One region of the Ruegeria sp. CG11 genome, then DNA from elsewhere that is predicted to be linked to it. Evidence: riboswitches for the same ligand, from Rfam matches in the RefSeq annotation. Region 1 holds a riboswitch; the other holds the start of a gene.
The links. Region 1 has a riboswitch for cobalamin ahead of ACR0KW_RS06100 (DUF1636 family protein). Riboswitches for the same ligand answer to the same signal wherever they lie in the genome.

Region 1 (7,539 bases):
GCGCGGTCTATAGAGACCGTCAAAAATATTAGCCGCTGCCTCAACGGAGTTTCCATTTGCCGTCTGGCCCACCTCATCATTGAGCGAAGCGTCTATTGCACACGGCGGTAGGAAATATGCGATATGCTCCAAAGCCTCAGATGAGCCTAGAAGCGATATTGGCGGCAGATCAACACCATTGACTGTAATAACGACACTGTCGTTTTCCATGAAACGCTCAGCGAGCCAAACCCAACTTCCTGTCGCAGCGCGATGTGTGCCGAACGACAAACGAGCAGCGTACCCCTGTGCATTTGCAGTACCATAAGGATCTTCCAGTGTGCCTACGTACAGTTCAGCACCATAGCTTTCATCCCATTCTAAAGTCTGCCCCTCGTCGAAGGAAAAGGATAGCTCCTGCTTACCCTGCAAGGGAACAGGTGTGTCAAAGAACACTTCTAAGGTAGGTCCCAGAAAACCAACTTCTGGAGAAGCGCAGGTAAATGCAACGCTCTTGTCTGCAGACAGCGCGACCTGACCATCGAAATCGTTAAACCATGCAGCAGCAAGTTTCGGAGCTATAGCTTCTCGCTGTGCGAGGCGCTTCTGCTCTACTGTTTCCGCCTCAAGTTTTTCACGTTTTGTTTTCTCAATCACCACCTGCTTCAGCGCCTTGGGCTGTTCTGCCGCTGGATCAACATCTGTATTCGAATGTAGCTGCTGCTTTAGGTTCGCAATTTGTTGGCGCAGTTTAGCGTTTTCTAGTTCAAGCCTTAACCGTTCATTTTCTGCTGCAAGTTTTTCAAGAGGTTTGGCGTCTTCGCTGTCAGTTGGCTGTTTCGCTGCGGATATTCCCAAAGTTTCTCGTAGAGCGTTCGCTTGCGCTAGTTGTTGCTCTTGAATTTGCGACGCCAGTTTTTCTGTTTCACTTTGAGTCGATGTATCAGCGGCTGATTTATAAGCTCTGTTTCGCTTCGCCTCCGCTTGGGCGACGAGCTTTGCTAGCTCCTTGTCGTCCAAGATACCGTTATCTGGTCCAACAGTTACTCTCTCGAACGCTTTGATCGCTCGCCTAGTTTGAGGACCTGACAGACCGTCAATATCGCCATTGTAGTACCCAAGCTCTGAAAGCAGTGGTTGGATCACTGTTCTTAGTTTTTCGTTGCCGCCACTAGAAGCAACTCGCTGTGGTTTGGCTTTTGATGCCAGCTTGGGATTTGGGTTTGCGAACAACTCAAGCGTTTTGACAGAAATGTGGGCTTGGAAAGCTTCGTCAAAGCCTTTGGGTTTCACGGTAGCGATATTCCCAACTTTTGGCCGTGCGCTAAGTTGGACAGACGGACGGACGGTAAACGGAGAGTTTTTACCTGCTCCAAGTAGTTTGTTCACCGTGACACTGAACCTAAAGACCCCATCCTTATTGACGCGACCTTTGAAGTTAGAAAATACAGGACCAGCTAGAGCGTTATTGGCCTCCAGCTTCAAAAAACGAGCCTTGTTGTTTCGAACTTCTATCATTGCAGCTTGAATTAGGTTCGTTTTCCCAGGCCTGTAAGCTGGGTCATTTCGACCGCTCCAATAACTATCTATCCAAATACGGCTGATACGGACCTCGTAAATCCCATCAAATTGCGCTTCACTTGTCGCATTTTGGGCCAAAGCGACGGACAACTGAGCGAAGAGAAATAGCAAGGGTAGAACCAAGAGCTTTAAAACAGAATTCATCCTATAGTCCTAAAATACCAATGCATGGTCTTGTGCCCATCAAAGTCACCAAGAGGCCAAAGGCAACTGCGCCAATGTTGTTCCTGACACCTGCACGACTCGCACGCATCCGTGTTCCTTATGTTCATTTTCCACTCGCCAGCAATAAGCCGCGAATGCGAATGCATATAAGTGCCAAATTGGAACTTGCTAACACGAATAGTCAAGCCATAATATCCTGTACTCAATCCATAACCTCTTGGCTTAAATATGGCAGGCATTGAAAAATTAGCGCGTCTGAAGCAACTGCTCCTTGGTATGGAACGCGACATAGGCATAGATGATTTAAGTGCCGTGCAGAGAAACATCGTGTACGCAGCAGCGCTGCTGAGCGAAACTTCAAAAACGGTTGAGACGGAAGAACTGCGGCAACATGAATTGCTGAGTGGCGTATCGCGCAGCGCTTTTTTTCGAGCCTTACGGGAGCTTGTAGAGGCAGGGTATTTGCAACACACGCAGGGGCGACAACGATCATCGTATGTCGTGTCGAAAGAGCTAGGTAGCTGAGCAATTGAAAGCACTTAACACCCAAATCCTGCTGACACCGTTCCTTATTATTTCGCTTGCGCACTTACTCGCATTTGGAATCTCAATTTACATTCTACTCCCCCTACAAGCCCAGTACACGCCAGAGCTAGCACCCTATGCCAGTTTACTTTTCCTTCCACATGGCGTCCGCATATTGTCAGCATGGATGATGGGCTGGAAAGCTATTCCGTTATTCGCACCAACTGCCTTGCTAACGCACTGGATAAACTTTGGGGCCGCGGGTTTCACACTCGCGGGACTTGCAGGTGTATTCTCTGGAATAGTGTGTGCCGCGGTAACTTTTTGGGGGCTAGCAAAGTTTGGGTTGGACTTTCGAATAACGGCAAATCGTGCAGCAAATTGGCGAGATGTGATGGCCGCAGGTGCAATTGCCTCGGCAATCAATACCTTTGGAATGGGTTGGGCTTTTAGCCACAACACAGATACGTTGATTGGTTATTTCATTGGCGACGTAAGTGGATTGTTCGCATGTATGTTTGTCCTCATGCTGGCTTTTAAGATCGCGCGCGAAGCGGAAGAAAAAGCCAGCTAAATCAGTTATATGCGGAAAAACTTAATCGTACACAAAACGGAACACAAGCGAACTTGATCAACATATAACATTGAATTTCTTTAGTTATTTTGGGTGTCGATCTCTTGCAAATCCGTGTATACTGACTCGATTGCGGCACTCGCCTCCACTCCACCACATTGGCAACTGAATACTATGCGCCACTTGGCGTGTCATTCTGCTCGTCGGCCTTGCGGGATGACTTCGTAGCCCGGCTCTTCAGGTTCGTCGTCCAGCATCTCGGGCGGGAAGCCGGGGGCGGTGATGTCCAGGCCAGTGGCCTCTTCCAACCGCTTGATAATGTTCGGGGACAGCTCACGCTCGCCGAAACGAGCGATGCCGTCGTTAAATATCTTGATCATCACCGGGTTGATTTCCAGCGGCACTCCGGCACGGTCGGCGACGTCCTGAAACAGACCAATATCCTTTTTCACAAGATCCATCGTGAAAGAGATATCGCGCGATCCGTTCAGGATGACCTGACTCTCGGTTTCATGCACGAAGGACGTGCCGGATGAAATCTTGATCGCCTCATAGGTGGTGTTGAGGTCCATGCCGGCGGCTTTGGCAGTCACCAACGCCTCAGCGCAGGTGATCAGGTTGGCGGTGGCCAGATAGTTGGTCAGCACCTTCAGAACCGAGGCTGTGCCCAGTTCCCCGGTATGCAGCACACGGCGGCCCATCGTGGTCAGAAACGGCAAAATCCGCTCGAAGGTTGCACGGTCGCAGCCGGCAAAGATCGAAATATTGCCGGTCGCCGCCCGGTGGCACCCACCGGACACGGGGCAATCGACGGCGGCGCCGCCGCGTTCGATCACCATCGCACCCAGACGTTTGACCTCGGCCTCGTCGGTGGTCGACATCTCCATCCAGATTTTGCCCGGGCCGACCTCAGGCAGCATCTGCTGCATCACGGCATTCGAGGCGGCGGGGGACGGCAGACAAGTGATGACCGCATCGCAATCCCGCATCATCTGCGCCGGGTTTTCGGCTGCTTTGGCGCCTTGGGCCACAAATTCTGCCACCAGATCGGGGTTGAGGTCATGAACAGTCAGATCAATTCCGTTGCGCAGCAGCGAGCCGGACAGCTTCCCACCGACATTTCCCAATCCGATAAATCCGACTTTCATATTACCCTCCCGAAGGTCGCTGTTTGCGCCGAGTAAACCTGTTGCCTGCCGGAAACAAAAATGAATAATAAAGCTAGTTATGGGCAAAATTTTTTGGTGATAGATGGATCGCCTTCCAAACCCCGCATGGCTACGCAGTTTTGAATCCGCCGCGCGCCATCTGAATTTCACCACAACCGCGCAAGAGCTTGGCCTGACGCAGACAGCGGTTTCGCTGCATATTCGGTCCCTCGAGGCCGAGCTGGGGCAAAAGCTGTTCACCCGAAATGCACGGCGACTGGAGTTGACCGAGCTGGGGCAGTCCTATTCGCTGACGGTGCGGCGAGCGTTGTCAGATATCGCGCTGTCTACCAACAGCCTGTTTGGCCCGGCCTCACGTCAGACCCTGACGATCCGGGCTGCGATTTCGACGGCGACCTACTGGGTGGCCGCTGAACTGCCAGACTTCTCTGCCCGGCATCCGGATATCCCTGTCCGTCTGGTCTCGCACATCTGGAACGACAGTGGGACGCCCGGCGATGTGGATGTGGAAATCCGGTTGGGTTATGGCGACTGGCCGGGGGTGCGGTCCGAAAAACTTACCGATGAAAGGCTGGTTCCAGTCTGCCGCGCCGGGGACGGCTCGCCAATACTGAACAACGGTCCGCTGATTCACATCCTCGGGTACGAGGACAACTGGGCGCGGTATTTTCAGGCCAACGGCACTGCGCCCCCCGACCAGCCACCTCGACATTCGGTGGATACGACAGTGGCGGCGCTGCAACTCGTGATGGCCGGTGCGGGATATGCAACGATCCTGGAGCGGTTCGCAGTAAACGCAATCCGGCAGGGCGCGCCGATTGCGATTGCAGGTCCGGCGATTCCCTTTGCCCAATCCCATTACCTGGTCAGCGCCCAGAGGGCTGCGCAGCCAACGGCGGCAGCGGGATTGTTTTGCGCCTGGTTGCGGGATCGGCTGGCAACCGATGCCGCTGATTGACATAGGCTGGTCGCTTTTCCGTCCTTGGGCGTTTCCTTCCATGTCTCACGCTTGACAACCCCCCTGCCCGTGCCGCATGTCGCTTGCGTTGGTGTCCATCCCCGGATGGATGAAAAGGGAATGCGTCAGCGGTTATCCGTCAAACGCAGCCGCCCCCGCGACCGTGACCGGAGAGGGTGCCCAAAGCCACTGGCCCAAAAGGCCGGGAAGGCGGGACATCCGACAGAGGCCCGCCTCTGACATCCGCAAGCCGGGAGACCTGCCAGCACCCGAAGATGAAACCGGGCGGGGTGTTCCGGTGTCGGGTCCATGTCGCAACACGTGGCCCGCATGAAACCCCGTCCCCCGCAATGAGGATTTGGGGGGATGAGAGACATGACCGTGACCGCACCAGTCGAGCTGCTGGTCTGTACCACGTGCCGCCGCGGCCTGCCCGTCGAGGACGACGCGCAACGGCCCGGAACCTTGCTTCACAAAGCATTGGAACAGGCGGATCTGCCCGAGGGCATCACGCTGAAAGCCGTGGAATGCCTGTCGAACTGTGACGAAGGCTGTTCCATCGTGCTGCGCGGTGGTCCGGGTCGTTGGACCTTTGTCTACGAACACCTCAACGAAAACGACCATGTCGAAACCATTGTCGAAGGTGCCACCAAGTACCTCGCGACTGAGGACGGCTTGGTCAAATGGCGCGAGCGCCCCGAACATTTCCGCAAAAACTGTGCGGCCCGTATTCCCCCGATTGGAGCCCTGAAATGAGCAACCTCGAGAAACTCCCCGTTACTGTGATCACCGGCTTTCTGGGTTCGGGCAAGACCACTCTGGTCAAGCACCTGATGCAGAACCCGCAGGGCAAGCGTCTGGCCGTGGTCGTCAACGAATTTGGCGATGTGGGCGTAGACGGCGACATCCTGAAATCCTGCGCCATCCCGGATTGCCCGGCAGAAAACATCATGGAGCTGGCAAACGGCTGCATATGCTGCACCGTGGCAGATGATTTCATTCCGACCATCGAGGCACTGATGGCGCTGGAGCCGCGCCCGGATCACATCCTGATCGAAACCTCCGGCCTCGCCCTGCCCAAGCCGCTGCTGAAAGCGTTCGACTGGCCGGATATCCGGTCAAAGATCACCGTGGATGGCGTGATCGCTCTGGCCGATGCCGAGGCCGTCGCCGCAGGTCGTTTTGCCCCCAATGTCGAGGCCGTTGACGCCCAGCGCCTGGCCGATGACTCGATCGACCACGAAACACCCCTGTCCGAGGTGTTCGAAGACCAGATCTCCTGCGCCGACATCATCCTGCTGACCAAGCCCGATCTGGCTGGTCCCGAAGGTGTGGCCAAAGCCAAGGAAATCATCGCCGCCGAGGCCCCACGCCCCCTGCCCATGGTCGAGGTTGCTGAAGGCGCCGTGGACGTGCGGGTCGTTCTGGGTCTGGAAGCCGCAGCCGAGGATGACATGGATGCGCGCCCCTCGCATCACGACGGCCACCACGATCACGAGCATGACGATTTCGAAAGCATCATCGTCGAGCTGCCGGAACAGACCGATCCCGCCGATCTAGTCGCCAAGATCGAACGTCTGGCCAATGAGCTGAACATCCTGCGCGTCAAAGGCTATGCCGCCGTCGAAGGCAAACCGATGCGTCTGCTCGTGCAGGCTGTTGGCGCCCGTGTCCGTCACCAATATGACCGTCCGTGGGAGCCCGGTGAAGAGCGCCGCTCGCGTCTGGTGGTCATCGCCGAGCATGACGACATCAAAGAAGCCGCAATCCGCGATATCCTCGTGGGTGTGACCGAGGCTGCCGAGTAAGCCATGCACGTCGTCTTCCGCGAAAGCCACGGGTTAGAAGAAACCGAAACCCCGACCGATCTGGGCCAGAGCCCGGCGGATCTGGTGGTGCTGTCCTTTTCCGACAGCGACCTTGGCGCTTTCGCGGCGGGCTGGCATCGCGGTGGCGGCCCCGAGGGGCGGATGCCGACGATGCGGCTGGCCAATCTGACGGCGCTGAAACATCCTCTGTCCGTCGACACCTATGTCGAGCAGACGCTGGAGGGCGCCAAAGGCATCCTGATCCGCCTGATCGGTGGTGTGCCTTACTGGTCCTATGGGTTGCAGCAAGTTCTGTCGCTGGCGCAGGCCAAGGGCATTGCGCTGGCCGTTCTGCCCGCGGATGGACGCGAGGACACGCGGCTGGATGACTATTCCACCCTGCCCGTCTCGACCCTGCGGCGGCTGGCGCATCTGTGCGACACCGGCGGAGAGGTTGCCGCACAAGCCGCGCTGGCGCAAATGGCGCTGGCAGCGGGTCTTTATGCTGGCCCGGTGATGGGGGCCAAAACCCTGCCCGAGTGTGGTGCATGGTGCCCGGATCGTGGCGTGATCCCAGCGGAGGCCGCCTTCTCAGGCGACGCGAAACGTATCCTCGTGACCTTCTATCGCGCCTATCTGACCTCGGCGGATACCGCCCCAGTCGCGGCCCTGATCCGCAGCTTGCGAGACCGCGGGTTCGAGGCTGTCGGCATGTTCGCCCCCTCTCTCAAAACGCCCGCAGCCGCCGAGTGGCTGCGCGAGAACATCGTCGCGTTGGAG
Region 2 (7,539 bases), on a different contig from region 1:
AGTGTTCCTTTGGATCTTCGGCACAGGGCTGCCACGGCAGCAGCAGCGTTGCAATGGCAATTCCAAACACCCGGAAGCCAGACGTCGTCAAAAGATCGCAGGCACGCCTTGCAAATTGCATGTACTATACTTTTTAGGGAATATGCTTAACAACCAACTGCCAGAAGTAGAAACTTGACACGTTCCGCTCATCCGCCCTGTTCCGAAATAAAAATACGGATTTTGGCAACCTCCGATCTGCATATGAACCTGAGTGGCTTCGATTATTACTCGGACGCCCCAGAGCCCTCAATCGGGTTCACGCGGACCGCCAGCCTGATCCGGGCCGCGCGGGCCGAAGCGGTGACGGCTGGCGCGCTGGTTCTGCTGTTCGACAACGGAGATTCGCTGCAGGGAACTCCGATCGGGGACTGGGCTGCGGAACCGGCCAATACACCGCATATCCTGATGCAGGCCTTTGGAGATCTGGGCTACGACGCCATTGGGCTGGGCAACCATGATTTCGGCTTTGGGCTGAGTGTTCTGGACCGTATTCTGACTGACGCCCCCTGTCCGGTGGTGTGCAGCAACGCTCACCGTCAGGACGCAGATCCCCCGTGGCAAAGTGATGCGATCCTGACGCGCATGGCCCTGTACCAGGGCCAGCAGGTTGCGCTGAAGATCGGTGTGATTTCGGTTCTCCCCCCGCAGACTGCAAAGTGGGAGGCGCACCGGCTACAGGACCGGGTCGTCATGGGCGATATTCTGACCTGCGCCCGCAACAAGGTGCGGGACTTGCAGGCGAAGGGCTGTGATCTGATCATTACGCTGGCGCATACGGGGTTGGGATCGCCCATTGCGGAACCCGATATGGAAAACGCTGTTATCCCGCTGGCCGCCATTGACGGCATTAATGCCGTTATCGCCGGGCATTCCCACCTGACACTCCCCGGTCCAGCGCATGAGGGGCTGGACCGTGTCGATGCCGCCCGAGGCCGGGTGCACGGGAAGCCGGTGGTCATGCCAGGCCCCGCAGGATCGAATCTGGGGCTGATTGACCTGACACTGCACAGGGCAGATGACGGGACGTGGGCAATTCAGGACCACAGTACCGAATTGCGCTCAGTTTGCCCGGTCGGCACTGACGGCGTGGGCCATCCGGTTGCAGAAAACCCGAATTTGCTGCGCCTTTTCGACGAGGGACATAAGGAAACACGTCGTCACACGGCGCAGCCGGTGGGCCGAACCGACCGGCATTTGCACAGCTATTTCAGCTTTTGCGCCCCGGACAGGGGGCTTGCATTGGCCGCAGCGGCGCAGGCAGCGGCCCTGCGCCCGCATTTGCAGGGGACACCATTTGCAAAGCTGCCTGTTCTGTCCGCAGTGACACCTTCTAAATTCGGCGGGCGCGCCGGACCTCGGTTTTATACCGATGTACCGCCGGGGCAGGTTTTCCTGCGCCACATTAACGACCTGTATGTCTTTCCCAACGAGTTGCAGGCCGTTGTCGTCAATGGCGCGCAGATTGGCGACTGGCTGGAAATGTCGGCGGGCGTGTTCAATCAGATCGAACCGGGCTGTGAATCCGATCTGGTCGATCCCAGCCGAGCCGGGCACAATTTCGACGTTCTGCTGGGGTTGAGCTATAAAATCGATCTCTCGCACCCGCCGCGCTTTGCTGCCTCCGGTCATCTGATCGACCCGGCGCATCGCCGTATTCACGACATCCGATTCGAGGGGCGCCCTGTAGCCAACGACCAGCGCTTTGTCGTCGCGCTTAACAATTACCGCGCCAACGGGGGCGGCCATTTCCCCTTTGTAGAACAAGCCGAGCCGATCCCGATGCCCGCGCGACCGGTCCAACACATCCTGCAGGATTACTTCTCGGGTGCCCTGCCGCGTGATCCGCTGGAACACGCGCCCCGAGCTTTTCGGTTTGCGCCAATACCCGCTGCGACGACCTTGCTCAGGACCGGCCCGAAAGCCCGCGATCACATTGCCGAGCTTGAGGAATACGCCCCCGAGCTGGTTGGAGAAGACGATGAGGGCTTTTTGCTGATCCGTTTGACGCTCTGACGGGTTGTCTTTTCCGCGCCTGTTGCCTATATCGAGCGTCGAGAGGTTGGCGCGGGCGAGCGCCTCGCCAACCTGGTCAGGTCCGGAAGGAAGCAGCCACAACGAGCCCCGCTTGGGTCGATGTCCAACCTCTCACTTCTTCCTCATAGCGAATACAGAACGCCGGAAGCGGCAGTGTCATGCAATCAGTCGCGGCCAAACGGCAGCGTTGCGGCGCGCGAAGGCACCGATATGGCCAACGCCGGGCAGGCCGAATTCACCGGGTGACAACAGATGACGCCGCGCGAGCGACCCATACAAATCAGCCAGCCGCCAGACTGCCGCTGGTGGCACAAGATCGTCATCCTCGAAGGTGAACAGATCCACAGGCGTCTCTGACTGCGCCCAGCGCGCTTCAGGCAGAGTGACCCCGATCTCGGGCAGATAGTTGCGCGGCGCAGTACACCACCGTCGCCACTGCCAATAGACCGATGCAGGCAGATCTGCCCCGAACCCCAGCGCCTTGCCCGGAAGATACCCCAAGGCTTTTACCGCCAAGGGCGCATGGCCGTACCAGAACAGCAAAGCCAGCGCCCGATAGGGCCAGGGGTGATCCGACACCGTCACGGGCCCGGAACAGACGCAGATCATACGGTCGATCTGATCGATGTCAGGTTGTATTGGCCCAAGCATCCCGCCGACGGAATGACCGATGCTCCACTGCTGCGCATCGGGAAACCTGCGCCGCATCTCGGCCCGCGCGGCGGGCATGTCGATCAAAGCCCAGTCGGCCATCTTGACCCGCGATGCCCGCAACGGCCCGCGCAAAGAATGACCAAAATCGCTGTAGTCATAGGTCAGACAGACCATCCCCTGTACCTCAGCCAGCCAGCGGGCAAAATGCTGATAGTAATCCCGCGGCACGCCAGTTGCGCCGTGAATGACCACGACCACTCTAGGAGCCACCGTCGGCAGATACAGGCGTGCGGACAGGGTTCCAGCGCCTGACGGAAACCGGAAATCCTCGGTCGATACAGTCTGTGCAGCGTCCAGCATGGGGCGGCCTCCGGGTTTTTGAACCGATCAGTTCACTTCCTCCAGTCCGCCGTGATTCTCGCCACAAGTCAACAGCGCCCGAACATGACCACACGTCCACTTGGCCGCGCAAATTGCCCGCTTGACTCGGGCCGCCCGCACCAGCTAGCGATGCGGTGATGGTTCTCGTCCCCGGTCCCGGGGCGGGATGAAAAGGGAACACGGTGCGGTTCTGCCCGGTTATGCCGGAACGAACCAAGGCCGCGACTGCCCCCGCAACTGTAAGCGGTGAGCAATGCCGAAACACCACTGGCCGCAAGGCTGGGAAGGTCGGCAAAGCGATGACCCGCAAGTCAGGAGACCTGCCATCGAAGCAAAACCGAAACTCGGGCGGGGTGTCCGGGCAGGTCGTCAGCACGCTGTCACACCTGTTCTACGCCCCCGTCCTGCGCGCGGAGGGCGCACCATGATCTGGAAGACGAAGACACATCAATTCACCGCAACCGTTTGCCAGAAAACCGGCAAAACCTGCCCTGCTCTGGCACAGATGGCCCGCGCAGTCGTGCAGGCGATGGAGGCCGCCGCACCTGCGACCACCCCGGATTTCGAAGTTGAGGGCAGCAGCGAACTGACCCATTGCGCGCAGGGCTGTTTTGCACGGTTTCGCGCGCAGGCGGATCAGATTCGCGTGTTTTGCGGAACCGATGTCGATACCGCGATCGAAACGCTGGACGATTATGCGGATATGATGTTCGGCCTTGAATTCACGACCCGCCCGGCCAAGCTACTGCCGACACCGCCCTGCGCGATGCTCGAAGCCTCGGTGATTGCGCAAAGCCCCGTTGCGCAGCCGGAACGGCACGCGGCGCTATGAACTAGTTGTATGGCCGGGTGCCGGACGCCTGTGCGGCCCACTCCAACTGGCCGTCGGTCTCAACGGCGCAGGGCCGCACGGCGCGCAGGCGTTTCAGCGCTGCCTCGGGGCGTTCGCCGTGTTCGACCATAAGGCGCAGGGCAATCATCCCGGACCGCCCGCAACCGCCCCGGCAATGTACCAACACCCGCCCTCCGCGGGCCAGAACCTGTGCCGCCACCGCGCTGACCTCGGGCCATGCGGCCTGCACCTCAGGCGGCGGCGCACCAAAATCCATGACCGGCAGATGCGCCCAGCCGATTGCCGCGGCGCGCAGATCGTCGCCGAATCCGGCGGCACCCTCCTGCAGCATCTCACCTTCAGTGGTCATGGAAATCACCAGATCGGGCTGCCAGTCTCGAACGACGCCAAGATCTTGCAGGTAATTGCCCGCACGCCCCGGCAGCGGCGAGAGGGCAACCGTACCGTTCCCCACCTGCACGGGATGAATTGCAAACAGTCTCAAGCGATAGCCCTCCTACCTACGCGTCTATGGTACATAAACTGCGACGCAAACGGAAATTCGCCAAGCGGGATGTGGACGCGGGCGGCGGGGGTCTCTACGCTGGATCGGAACCCGAATCCGACAGAGCAGACATGAACGACACGCCCAGCCCCGCCTATCAGGTTCTTGCCCGCAAATACCGCCCGGAAACCTTTGCTGACCTCGTTGGCCAGGACGCCATGGTGCGCACGCTGAAAAATGCGTTCGAGGCCGACCGGATCGCGCAGGCCTTCATCATGACCGGCATTCGCGGCACCGGCAAAACCACTACGGCGCGGATCATCGCCAAAGGCATGAACTGCATCGGTCCAGATGGCGAGGGCAAGCCGACCACCGAACCCTGCGGCCAGTGCGAACATTGCGTGGCCATCATGGAGGGCCGCCACGTCGACGTCATGGAGATGGACGCCGCCAGCCGCACCGGCGTAAACGATATTCGCGAGATCATCGACAGCGTCCGATATCGCGCTGCCTCTGCCCGCTACAAGATCTACATCATCGACGAGGTCCACATGCTCTCGACCAGTGCGTTCAACGCGCTACTCAAGACGCTTGAGGAACCGCCCGAACATGTGAAGTTCATCTTCGCCACAACCGAGATTCGCAAAGTCCCGGTAACGGTGTTGTCCCGCTGTCAGCGGTTCGACCTGCGCCGGATTGAACCTGAGGACATGATCGGCCTGCTCAGCAAGATCGCAGCGGCCGAGAACGCCCAGATCGCGGATGACGCGCTGGCGCTGATCACCCGCGCGGCCGAGGGGTCGGCGCGGGATGCAACTTCTCTGCTGGACCAGGCAATCTCGCACGGGGCCGGGGAAACCAGCGCCGACCAAGTGCGCGCAATGCTGGGCCTGGCCGATCGCGGGCGGGTGCTGGACCTGATGGACATGATCCTGCGCGGCGACGCGGCGGGCGCCCTGACCGAACTGAGCGCACAATATGCCGAGGGCGCCGACCCGCTGGCAGTGCTGCGCGATCTGGCTGAAATCACTCACTGGGTGTCGGTTGTTAAAATCACGCCGGATGCAGCCGAGGACCCGACAGTTTCACCGGATGAACGTGCCCGTGGTGTGCAAATGGCCGAAGCCCTGCCAATGCGGGTGCTGACCCGGATGTGGCAAATGCTGCTGAAAGCGCTGGAAGAGGTCTCAGCCGCACCAAACGCCATGATGGCCGCCGAAATGGCGGTGATCCGCCTGACACATGTGGCCGACCTGCCCAGCCCAGAGGAACTGATCAAACGGCTGCAAGATACACCGCCGCCCCCACCTAACGGCGGCCCCGGCGGCGGCATGGCCATACCGTCCCATGCGCCTGCTCAGCCTGCTCCCGCAACGTATACCCCGACTGCGCGTGGGCCAGCTGGCGCACCCACCGCCGCGCTGGCGCAGGACACTCAGTCAGCCCTTGCGCGCTATCCCAGCTTTGACCATGTCGTCGAACTGATCCGGACGAACCGCGACGTGAAATTACTGGTCGAGGTCGAAAACGGCGTCCGCCTCGTGTCCTACCAACCCGGCCGGATCGAGTTCACACCTACAGACAACGCCCCTACCGATCTGGCCGCCCGGATCGGCTCGGCATTACAGCGGTGGACCGGAAACCGCTGGGCGGTGTCAATCGTTGCCGACGGGGATGCTGCAACCATCGCCGAGGTTCGCGACGCAGCCGATCTGGCATTGAAAGCACAGGCCGAGCAGCACCCTTTGGTTCAGGCCGTCCTGATGCAGTTTCCCAAAGCGCGCATCAAACGGATCGAGACACCGGAAGAACGCGCCGCCAAGGTCGAAACCGAAGCCTTGCCCGAGGTCGAAGACGAATGGGACCCCTTCGAGGAAGACTAACGTAGACCATCCCCGGAATTCTCCCGCGCTGCCGGGCCCAACCGGAGGAAAGGTCTTGCCAAAGACCTTGACGACGGGCGGGAGCACGCTCGCCCCTTGTGCCGCGCCGATGGCATCCGTATTTAGGCGGCAAACCGATACACAGGAGAAATACAATGCTCAAAGGACTCGGCGGTCTGGGTGATATGGCCAAGATGATGAAATCCGCGCAGGATTTGCAGACCAAGATGACCGAAATGCAGGAAGCGCTGAACAACCTGATGGTTGTGGGCGAATCCGGCGCAGGTCTGGTCAAGGCAACCGCCACCGCCAAAGGGGAACTCAAAGGTCTGGACATCGACCCGTCGATCTTTAATGGCGATGACAAGGAAGTGGTCGAGGACCTGATCCTGGCCGCCATCAAGGACGCGCAGACCAAAGCGACCGAACGCTCGCAGGCCGAGATGGCAAAACTGACCGAAAGCATGGGTCTGCCCGCAGACATCAAACTGCCGTTCTGATACACACTCCTGACGGAATACCGGCCGGGCACCCCAGCCCGGCCCTTTTGCAGGAGCATCCGCGGTGAGTTCGAACAGCGATATCGACAACCTGATTGACCTGATGGCCAAGCTGCCGGGCCTCGGCCCCCGCTCGGCCCGCCGCGCGGTACTGCACCTGATCCGCAAACGCGCCCTGCTGCTGACGCCGCTATCGGACGCCATGCAGCAGGTGGCCGTAACCGCCCGCGAATGCCTGAACTGCGGCAACGTCGGCACCACCGATATCTGCGACATCTGCGACAGCGAGGCCCGCGCGACCGGAGAGCTGTGCGTGGTCGAGGACGTCGCCGACCTCTGGGCGATGGAGCGCGCCGGGGTTTTCAAAGGCCGCTATCACGTTCTGGGCGGCACGTTGTCCGCACTGGACGGCGTCGGCCCGGACGAACTGCGCATTCCCCGTCTGAAAGACCGAGTGATGGCCGAGGGGATCACCGAAGTCATCCTTGCCCTGAACGCCACCGTCGATGGCCAGACCACTGCCCATTACATCGCCGATCAACTGGAGGGGCAAGTCCGCCTGACCTCACTTGCGCAGGGCGTGCCGATCGGCGGTGAGCTGGATTATCTGGATGACGGGACGATTACGGCGGCGTTGCAGGCGCGTAAGGAGTTGTAAGCCTTTACTAATTTATTTTTTTTCAATTAGCCCCGCCCTGATTTAATACC

Region 2: it holds a riboswitch for cobalamin, as region 1 does, so the genes downstream of both, ACR0KW_RS18480 (hypothetical protein) here and ACR0KW_RS06100 (DUF1636 family protein) in region 1, are expected to answer to the same signal.

The regions. Positions count from the first base shown of each region.
Region 1 is NZ_JBQFRE010000002.1:1,846-9,384, forward strand. Features, by position in the region: gene ACR0KW_RS06075 (peptidoglycan-binding domain-containing protein) at 1-1,704, opposite strand, end outside; gene ACR0KW_RS06080 (hypothetical protein) at 1,954-2,250, shown strand; gene ACR0KW_RS06085 (hypothetical protein) at 2,255-2,824, shown strand; gene ACR0KW_RS06090 (NAD(P)-dependent oxidoreductase) at 3,016-3,972, opposite strand; gene ACR0KW_RS06095 (LysR substrate-binding domain-containing protein) at 4,076-4,951, shown strand; cobalamin riboswitch at 5,024-5,232, shown strand; gene ACR0KW_RS06100 (DUF1636 family protein) at 5,327-5,707, shown strand; gene cobW (cobalamin biosynthesis protein CobW) at 5,704-6,759, shown strand; gene cobN (cobaltochelatase subunit CobN) at 6,763-7,539, shown strand, end outside.
Region 2 is NZ_JBQFRE010000011.1:96,563-104,101, forward strand. Features, by position in the region: gene ACR0KW_RS18460 (bifunctional 2',3'-cyclic-nucleotide 2'-phosphodiesterase/3'-nucleotidase) at 175-2,055, shown strand; RNA gene ffs (signal recognition particle sRNA small type) at 2,095-2,193, shown strand; gene ACR0KW_RS18470 (alpha/beta hydrolase family protein) at 2,233-3,090, opposite strand; cobalamin riboswitch at 3,233-3,453, shown strand; gene ACR0KW_RS18475 (hypothetical protein) at 3,411-3,539, shown strand; gene ACR0KW_RS18480 (hypothetical protein) at 3,536-3,943, shown strand; gene ACR0KW_RS18485 (protein-tyrosine phosphatase family protein) at 3,945-4,448, opposite strand; gene ACR0KW_RS18490 (DNA polymerase III subunit gamma/tau) at 4,580-6,331, shown strand; gene ACR0KW_RS18495 (YbaB/EbfC family nucleoid-associated protein) at 6,487-6,831, shown strand; gene recR (recombination mediator RecR) at 6,896-7,489, shown strand.